3 regions of the Lysinibacillus sp. BSL11 genome follow, and region 2 is predicted to be linked to each of the others. Evidence: riboswitches for the same ligand, from Rfam matches in the RefSeq annotation. Region 2 holds a riboswitch; each other region holds the start of a gene.
The links. A riboswitch is a leader RNA that binds a small molecule or an ion and turns the genes downstream of it on or off. The one in region 2 is predicted to bind S-adenosylmethionine.

Region 1 (3,283 bases), on a different contig from region 2:
AGGTCTCGCTGAATTACGCCAAGCTGCTGCCGACTTTTATCAACGTGAATATCAGGTAGAACTAAATCCAGATACAGAGGTAGCGATTCTCGGTGGAACAAAAATTGGTCTAGTTGAGCTACCTTTAGCAGTGTTAAACCCTGGTGACACGATGCTCTTACCAGACCCTGGCTATCCAGATTACCTATCAGGTGTCGTACTAGGAGATGTCAATTTTGAAGTGATGCCACTTTTTGCCGAAAACGATTTCTTACCTGATTATGATGCATTACCTGATGAAGTGAAAGAAAAGGCAAAGCTTCTTTACTTAAATTACCCGAACAACCCTACAGGAGGTACAGCATCACTTGCGTTTTTTGAAGAGACTGTTCGCTTTGCGAAGGAACACAATATTATCGTATCACATGATTTTGCTTATGGGGCAATAGGATTTGACGGTAATAAACCAGTTAGCTTCCTTCAAGCAAAGGGTGCAAAAGAAGTAGGAGTTGAAATGTATACATTATCGAAAACCTATAATATGGCTGGCTGGCGTATAGGCTTCGCTGTAGGGAATGCCGAGATTATCGCTGCTATTAATCTTATTCAGGATCATCTGTTTTGTAGTCAATTCCCTGCCATTCAACAAGCCGCAGCAGTAGCACTGACAGCTTCCCAACAATGTGCGGATGAACTACGAGCTACTTATGAGCGTCGCCGCAATGTACTCATTGAAGAAGCTCGACGAATTGGCTGGCATGTTACGGCTCCAAAAGGCTCCTTCTTCGCATGGCTTCCTGTACCACTAGGCTATACAAGTGAACAGTTTGCTGATCTTTTGCTCGAAAAAGCTGATATCGCTGTAGCAGCAGGTAATGGCTTCGGTCAATATGGTGAAGGCTATGTACGCGTAGGGTTGCTAGTTAGTGAGGAGCGCTTACGTGAAGCAATCCATAGAATCGAGCAATTACAATTGTTTAATAGATAATGATGAAGGCGTATCCTGTAGCTATCCCTAGCTACAGGATCATTAATATTTTTCAATTTTCCTTGGTTGCCCTAAATCATTTTCTAATGGATAAAATTGAGCATGACCTGTTTCATCATCCCATTTTCGAATATGTTGAATGCCTTGTACCTCTGCCAACACGATGTCAACAGTAATAACAGGGTTTCCCCCTTTTATTAAATGCCCACCCGATACAACACCCCATTGATCGCTCATAGAGCCATGGAAATGTGTCTCATATCCCCCATCTCGTTTACACACCACACCTGAACCTTGAATAAATTCTAATGGTCCCTCTTTTTCCATCACATCACTAAAACGAACTTGAATTTGAGCTGTTGCATCTGGCACTAAATAAACAAAGCTACTTTTTTGAAAGCTGCCAATACAGCTTACAATTGTGGCTGACTCTATATTATTCTCTTCGCAAAGCGCTTCAATCCCTTCAATGATATCTGTTCCCGTTAGAAAACGAGCACTAATAACCTTACCAAATGAACCTATACCATAATTAACTCTTACAGACATTGTTATCCCTCTTTTGCGTCGAAATATTATAATTATATAAAAAATTTAAAAATTATTTATTGACTTACTATACCCTATAAATTATATTAGTTCTATCGGAATTACAAAAAAATATTATAAATCTCTTATCAAGAGTAGCTGAGGGACTGGCCCTATGAAGCTCGGCAACCTCCTTTTTTAAAGGAAGGTGCTAAATCCTGCAAACGAACTTCGTTTGATAGATAAGAGAGGACATCTTTTCATGAGCCTCTCTTAATTTGTAAGAGAGTTTTTTTATTTTCAAAAAACCGATAAAAACAATCTTGGAGGTATTTTCATGAAAAAGAAAAATAAATTTTTAGTAGGTTTAGCAAGTCTAACATTAGTAGCAGCTTTAGCAGGCTGTGGCTCTAAAGAAGATAGTAAAAGCCAAGCTGAAGGAATTGATGAAAAGAAAATCGTTGTAGGCGTCACTTCTGGTCCACACGAACAAATTGCAGAAGTAGCCGCTAAAGTAGCAAAAGAAAACGGGCTAGAAGTAGAGCTAAAATCATTTTCTGACTATGTTTTACCTAATACATCCTTAGCTGAAGGTGATCTTGATGCGAACAGCTATCAACACGAGCCTTTCCTGGATACATTTAATAAAGATCATGATACAGATTTAGTACCAGTGGGCAAAACGATTTTAAATCCAATGGGTATCTACTCTGAAAAATATAAATCCTTTGATGACATTCCTGACGGTGCAACGTTTGGCTTACCAAATGACCCAACGAATGGAGCGCGTGCCCTCTTTGTTTTACAGGAAGCTGGCTATATTCAGTTAAAAGATGGCGCAGACTTAACAGCCTCGATTCGTGATGTAGAAGAAAACAAAAAGAATTTAAAATTCATTGAATTAGAGGCAGCTCAAATTCCTAAACAACTTAGTGAAGTAGACGTAGCAGCTATTAATACAAACTTTGCATTAGAAGCTGGTATTAACCCTAAAGATGACTCTATTTTATTGGAATCTACTGATTCTCCATACGTGAACTATATTGTTGTACGTGCTGAAAATGAAAATGATCCAACAATTAAAAAATTCGTTGAGGCTTACCAATCTGATGAAGTACGTCAATTCATCGAAGAAGAATTCAAAGGTTCAGTAATCCCTAGTTGGTAATACATTCAGGAAGCTTCTATAAAGCCGAAGAATCTGTCGAAATTCCTCTATAGGAAAACGAGCAGATTCTTGCTTTTTAGAAGGTGGAGAAAGGAGCAAACAGTCGCATGATTCAATTACAAAATATCTCAAAAGAATTCAAGTCGAAAAAAGGCATCATAAAAGCTGTGGATGGCATCAATCTTCACGTAAAAAAGGGACAAATTCATGGTGTAATCGGCTATAGTGGTGCTGGTAAAAGTACACTCATTCGTTGCGTTAATCTACTCGAACGTCCTACAGCAGGAAAAGTAGTGATAGACAATGTAGACATTACGACCCTTTCTCTTCAAGAATTACGTCAAACACGCCAAAAAATCGGGATGATCTTCCAGCACTTTAATCTATTAAAAACAGCAACAGTTTACAATAATATTGCAGTTCCCTTAAAGCTTCTAGGCTATAAAGAGGCAGAAGTAAAAAAACGAGTAGCTAAGTATGCTGAAATTGTCGGTTTAACAGATAAACTAGATAGTTACCCAAATCAACTTTCAGGTGGTCAAAAACAGCGTGTGGCTATTGCACGTGCCTTAGCACAGGAACCAGAGATTTTACTTAGTGACGAAGCAACAAGTGCACTT
Region 2 (3,283 bases):
TTTGTTGTGAAGCCATCGTTATAGAGGATCAATCTTATAGAGATTCAGAAAGTAAGAGCTATTTCACTGAAGAAATAGCTCTATTTTTGCTAAATTTGTAAAGGGTTTAACGTAATTTTCAATGAAAAAAAGATTATACTGTAGAAAGAACGAATAATAGGGGCGGTTATGATGAAAACAGTTGTTGTTTTAGGCGGCGGTATTACAGGACTATGTACAATGCATTATTTGCAACGTCAAGTAAAGGAACATAATTTAGATGTTCGTCTAGTGCTTATAGAAAAAAATACATATTTAGGAGGCAAATTATATTCAGCACATGAAAAAGGTTTCATCATGGAAACGGGTGCTGATTCTATTGTAGCCCGTCATCAAGGCGTTATGGAACTCGTGCGGGAGCTTGATTTTGAGGCGGAACTAGTTTACAACGAAACAGGTATTTCTTATATTTATACGAATAATGAGTTACATGCTATTCCGGCAGATTCAACTTTCGGAATACCGATGAGTTTAGCATCCTTAGAGGAAAGTACACTTATTTCCGAGCAAGGAAAAAAAGAAGCGTTGAAGGATTTAACATTGCCAAACAATAGCTTCACAAAGGAAAGTTCAATCGGTGAATTTTTAACTTACTATTTAGGAGAGGAACTGGTGAAAAATCAAATTGCACCAGTCCTTGCAGGTGTTTATTCGGGAGATTTACATCAGCTTTCTATTGGCTCTACTTTACCGTATTTGATTGATTATAAGAATGATTATGGAAGTATTATTAAAGGCTTTGATGCGAATCGTGAGCAATTTGTTAAAGCAGCGAACAAAAAATTTATATCGTTTAAAAAAGGTTTATCTTCTTTAATTGATCGACTTGAACAAACCTTATCCGATGTAGAAATTATCAAGGGTGTTACTACTTTAAATGTTCAAAAACAAGATAAGAACTACACTATTACCTTAGCTAATGGTGAAATTATTGAGTCAGATTATGTCGTTTTAGCATTACCGAACGATACTGTCCAAAATCTGCTACAGGATGAATCTTTAAACCGCTATTTTGATCGATTTACGACAGCGTCAGCGATTACTATCTATTTAGGTTTTGATGTGCCAGATGCTAAATTGCCAGCAGATGGAACAGGCTATATTGTTTCCCATAATTCAGACGTTACTTGTAATGCAGCAACTTGGACTAGTCGTAAATGGAAGCATACATCGAAAGAAAATAAATTACTTGTGCGACTCTTTTATAAGAGCATCAATCCAGCCTATGAGCAACTACATGCCATGACGGATGAAGAATTGGCAGCAGTTGCTTTAGAAGATGTGAGAAAGAGCCTAGGAATAGAGGAGCAACCAACCGTTGTGAATGTAACAAAATGGATTGATCAAATGCCTAAATATGATCTAGCGCATCGTGAGGCATTACAAGGATTACTACAAGAATTACATGAGAAATACCCTAATTTATCGATTGCAGGGTGCTCATATTTTGGCGTAGGTATCGGTGCTTGCATTCAAAATGGGAAAAAAATTGGCGAAGAGCTTGCAAAGGAACTTGCCAATTTCTAAGATTTTAAGTGGAAAAAAACTTTGTTATGTGAAATAGTCTTGACTCATTCGTCAGTAAACGATATGATTCTTTTAATTATTTAAAAAATTCATACTTAATTCTTATCAAGAGAAGCAGAGGGACTGGCCCATTGAAGCTTCAGCAACCAACTTTATTGTCAGGTGCTAAATCCAGAAGACCGTTGAGTCGAAGATGAGAAGGAACAACAATGATGAATCGTTAAAGCCTTCTTTTTTATGAAAGAAGGCTTTTTATTATATAGAGACATAGGAAGAGAGGCTAATTTTATGGGATTGCTTGAAAGGTTAAAAACGCATGTATTGACGGCAGACGGTGCAATAGGCACAGTGCTATATGGCTATGGATTGGAGTATTGCCATGAGGAAATGAATGTTCAGAGACCCGAGTTAATTGAAAAGATTCATAGAGAATATATTGCAGCTGGTGCTGACATCATTCAAACGAATACGTACGGTGCAAATGCCATTAAATTAGCTCGCTATGGATTAGAATCACGTGTCCAACAATTTAATGAAGCTGCTATCACCATCGCAAAACGAGCAGCGGCTGATGGCGGTCAATTTGTTTTAGGAACAATTGGTGGTATTCGGGGAATTCGTAAAAGTGATGCAACCTTGGATGAAATATTAGCGACTATTGAAGAACAAGCAAGAGTCTTACTTGCAGGGAATCCAGATGGCCTTTTACTTGAAACTTATTATGATTTTGAAGAATTAACAGCAACCTTAAAGATGCTACGAGAAAAAACAAAATTGCCGATTATTGCACAAGTTTCTATGCATGAGCCTGGTGTTTTACAAAATGGGATGTCTTTAAATAATGCTCTCCATGAGCTTGAAGCCCTAGGTGCTGATATTGTTGGTGTCAATTGTCGACTAGGTCCACACCATACAATTCTGGCATTTGAGGGTGTAGAACTTCCTCATAAGGCATTTATGTCAGCCTATCCAAATGCTTCACTTCTGGACTTAGAGGATGGGCGTGTCGTTTATGAGTCAGAAGCTGATTATTTTGGTCGAGCGGCTGTTGAATTGCGTGATCAAGGTGTACGCTTAATAGGGGGCTGTTGTGGTACAACACCCAAACATATTGCAGCAGCAAAGAAGTATTTAGAAGAGTTATCACCGGTTCAGGAGAAGCATGCGAAGCCTAAAAAGATTGAGATTGTTCGAGAAGCGGAGCCAACAAAGTATGAGCCTCTTCATGAAAAAGTTAAACGTGAACGCTCTGTCATAGTAGAGTTGGATACACCTAGACATTTAGAGATCGATGGGTTCCTTGAAGGAGCAAAGCAATTATATGATGCAGGTGCAGATGTAGTTATGATGGCAGACAATTCACTGGCCTCTCCACGTATTAGTAATATTGCAATGGGCGCATTGTTGAAGAGCACACATAGTGTACGCCCACTAACTCATATTACATGTCGCGACCGTAATTTAATTGGTCTACAATCCCATTTAATGGGGTTAAATGCTTTAGGTATTCATGATGTGTTGGCCGTTACGGGTGATCCAACGAAAGTAGGAGATTTCCCAGGTGCGACAAGTGTTTATGATGTATCTTCCATGGAGCTAATCCAATTAATTAAGCAATTAAATGAAGGGGTCTCGTTCTCAGGTAAGCCACTTCGTAAAAAAGCAAATTTTTCAGTTGCTGCTGCATTTAATCCAAACGTCCGTGTGTTAGATCGTG
Region 3 (3,283 bases), on a different contig from region 2:
TTTTTGTTTTCAACACTATGTAAAGTGGCTGGGTCAAAAGTGTTTCAGCCAACAAAAATACCGAACTATCCACTGAAATGCTCACGAAGTGTTTTGGAATAGTTCGGTTTTCCTAGTTATCATGTTTTGTTAATTTAGAGATTATTTAGCTTATGTTCCAGCCTTTTTCTCATTATCGATTTATCCAATAAAAAGCACCAGGACAAACTAATGTTTCCTTTGTTCGTTTAGGATCCTTTAATGTCACACCAAATGGTCCCTCTTTGACATGACCAAGTGTCATTGCCATCGCACTCTCTTCCTCATAGAAATCTAAACGCATATTCGGTAGCTGTAGTGACATATACTGCTCATACTGCGTAGGCACTGGTAGCTGTAACACCTCTTGCCACAGTTTTACTGTTGCCTGCATGTCCTTGACGTAGAATTGGACGGATTCCATCGTGATAGCCTGTTTTACATCAATGGCACCACTTGCCTTTAATTGAACCAAACGCTCTTCATTTTCCTCCGCCCATTCAATTAAAAATGGAAAATCAATTGGCAAATCTGGCTTACCAAAATGCAGTAGCTTCCATTCTACCACCGTGCCATCTGGTCTTGTTCTGCTACATGCATCTGGTCCATATACTTCATAGCCCAATGCTCGCAAGCGTCGACCCTCTTCGTCAATATTTTTTGTGCGCAGAGCAATTCGAGAAAATCCCTGGCGCTCTTGATCACGTTTAAACGTATAATGTAGGGAATATGGGTATTGTGCCGCTTGCTCAAATAAATCACGATCATAGATAGCAATTTGTTCAATGTAGCTTAAGCCAAAGTAGCTTAACGTATTATAAGTCCCCCACATCGTGTGCTGCCCACCATTCACTGTATGGACATTTCGTTTATTGAAGAAAACCTTTATATTTTCTGGTGACTCCACTTGATGAACCAGATGATCAAAATATAAAGTCATGGCCATTCCCCTTTCTTTCCCCATTACCTTTACCTGTATGTTTGATTAGTTTAAAATTTACTCAAGAAAAGGAGTTACTAGTAGGATATGAAAAAAAGTTTCGTTTACCTACAAACTCCGTTCACTAATTTCATAAAGAGGTGATTTGAATGACAGATTTAGTAGCTGCTTTTAAATTGGCATTAGGTAATTATCCTACAGGCGTAACAGTTGTCACGACATGTCATGACACAAAACCGATTGGCTTAACCGTCAATTCCTTTGCATCTGTTTCAATCGACCCGCTCCTTATTTTGTGGTCACTCGATAAAAAATCTCAGCTCCATCCCTATTTCACGACTGCGCCAAATTTTGCGGTCAATATTTTAGCGAGTGATCAAGAGCATTTATGTACACTATTTGCTAGTAAAATCCCTGATCGCTTTGCACAAGCATCATGGTCAACTTCCTCTTTAGGACTACCGATTTTACATGATACCGCAGCTAATTTACAATGTAAAACATTTCAGCAAATCGATGCTGGCGACCATACCATTTTTATTGGGCAGGTCGTAGACATTACAAATGCTCAAAAAGAGCCTTTGCTGTATCATCGCCGCCATATCGGTCCCATACCAAAAAGCTTTTATAGCTAGCCTTTACACAAAAAAAGGCCACTTGTAAGCACAGGAAATCCTTCATGCTTATAGGTGGCCGTTTGACATAAGTTCTACTGAAATCATTGTTATTTTTTCTGCGGAAATCTCTGCTTTTCAAGCCTATTAATTTGCACAATCACACCATCTTGAATCGTAATATGCACTTCACCAAATTCAAGATTTTGAATCGCCTTCGCAATTGCCTCTAGTTTCTTATCATCTACTTTTACTGACTGAGCCATACGATACACCCCTTCTTTTTTATCCTTATTGTTCATAAAGAGGCCAACGCATCAAACTGATTGATAGCCCCTCCTATCTCTCAGACACCATCTGTTGGATTTGGCACCTGTTGTTCGGTTGCCGAGGCTTCATTGGGCCAAGTCCCTCCACCTCTCTTGATAAGAGTACTGCGTTTCTTGAAAATAATTCTATAATTCTGCTATAGGAATGTCAATACAAAATATTAGAAAACCTAGTTGAATACTATGCAATATGTCGTTTAGATTAAAAGACTCCCTATACCTAAAGTATTTTATGCCTAGTCAGTGAGAAATAGATGGCAATCCATTAATTTATTACAAGCTCCATTTCCTCATCATGAATTCAAGTGGGCCTCGATGATGTTTAGTCCTCCACCATACAGAAACCACGACACATCCTAAAAAATAACAGCAGGCATACAGCATGGAAAAAGCAAGTGTTTGGTTCTCCAGCTTTTGGCAAATAATTAGTATTCCAATGCCTATAACAACATGGCCAACATAATGCGTTAAAGACATTTGTCCTGTTAATATGAAAGATTGAATTACTTTATTTTTACATGTCTCTACAAGATAGATGGAGCCCACGATGATGACAATAGCCGAAGCCGAATTAGATAGGACATACATCACATTCGGTGGAATCGGTCCTGTATCAAATAAATACAATGCACTCTCTACATCTAATAAATGAATGGTTGTCAGCTTAATGAATAACGTAGAACAAGTCTCAGTCATGATAACTAGCAATAAACCTGTCACCAGTAAGTTTTTTCTTAATGTATGATTTGTTAAATCTAATGTGCCCATTACCATACCTATCAGAAAGAAGCAAATCCAGGGGAATAGAGGGTGATAGCCATTAAACATCAAATTTCTTATAAATCCTGCTGGTGTCCAAAAATCAAGATACTCTAGTAACACATATGTTGGATGCCAACCAGCAAGGTAACTAAATTGAATTTGGAGCCATTGTGAAAGGATAAGGATGGCACCAATTATGAAGATCATCATTTTCTTGGATTGGGCAATCAACCAAGCAGCAACAAACATATACACGCCATAATAATGTAATATATCTCCCGTCCAGCCGATCGCATACAATATTATCCCTATCGTAAATAACAAAAGCGCCCTCTTCCACAAAGTAAGTCGATTCTGACGAAGAAGGATTGGGTCCTTACTCTCTCTAGCTTGACGAGTCATGAAGGCTGTCCCTATCCCTGCTAGCATGACAAATACGGCCGAAGCACGTCCCTCGAAAAGATGTTGAAAGCAATTAACCATCTTGAACCATTCGTTGTAGAACCTGTTATGACGCCAAAATTGACAATGAACATGCCAAGCATGGCGAGAGCTCTTGCAAAATCAAGACCTTCAATGCGCCGATCATTATTTCCCTTTATCATTTTTGCCCCCTTGAA

Region 1: it holds a riboswitch for S-adenosylmethionine, as region 2 does, so the genes downstream of both, RCJ95_RS06005 (MetQ/NlpA family ABC transporter substrate-binding protein) here and RCJ95_RS19630 (bifunctional homocysteine S-methyltransferase/methylenetetrahydrofolate reductase) in region 2, are expected to answer to the same signal.
Region 3: it holds a riboswitch for S-adenosylmethionine, as region 2 does, so the genes downstream of both, RCJ95_RS18990 (YezD family protein) here and RCJ95_RS19630 (bifunctional homocysteine S-methyltransferase/methylenetetrahydrofolate reductase) in region 2, are expected to answer to the same signal.

Annotation. Positions count from the first base shown of each region.
Region 1 is NZ_JAVGCX010000004.1:79,484-82,766, reverse strand. Features, by position in the region: gene RCJ95_RS06015 (pyridoxal phosphate-dependent aminotransferase) at 1-967, shown strand, start outside; gene RCJ95_RS06010 (PPC domain-containing DNA-binding protein) at 1,010-1,516, opposite strand; SAM riboswitch class I at 1,639-1,744, shown strand; gene RCJ95_RS06005 (MetQ/NlpA family ABC transporter substrate-binding protein) at 1,833-2,663, shown strand; gene RCJ95_RS06000 (methionine ABC transporter ATP-binding protein) at 2,771-3,283, shown strand, end outside.
Region 2 is NZ_JAVGCX010000018.1:26,171-29,453, reverse strand. Features, by position in the region: gene RCJ95_RS19635 (protoporphyrinogen oxidase) at 172-1,566, shown strand; SAM riboswitch class I at 1,666-1,766, shown strand; gene RCJ95_RS19630 (bifunctional homocysteine S-methyltransferase/methylenetetrahydrofolate reductase) at 1,855-3,283, shown strand, end outside.
Region 3 is NZ_JAVGCX010000017.1:12,028-15,310, forward strand. Features, by position in the region: gene RCJ95_RS18980 (VOC family protein) at 173-958, opposite strand; gene RCJ95_RS18985 (flavin reductase family protein) at 1,108-1,593, shown strand; gene RCJ95_RS18990 (YezD family protein) at 1,683-1,838, opposite strand; SAM riboswitch class I at 1,909-2,004, opposite strand; partial or broken gene RCJ95_RS18995 (DUF418 domain-containing protein) at 2,175-3,268, opposite strand; gene RCJ95_RS19000 (TetR/AcrR family transcriptional regulator) at 3,252-3,283, opposite strand, start outside.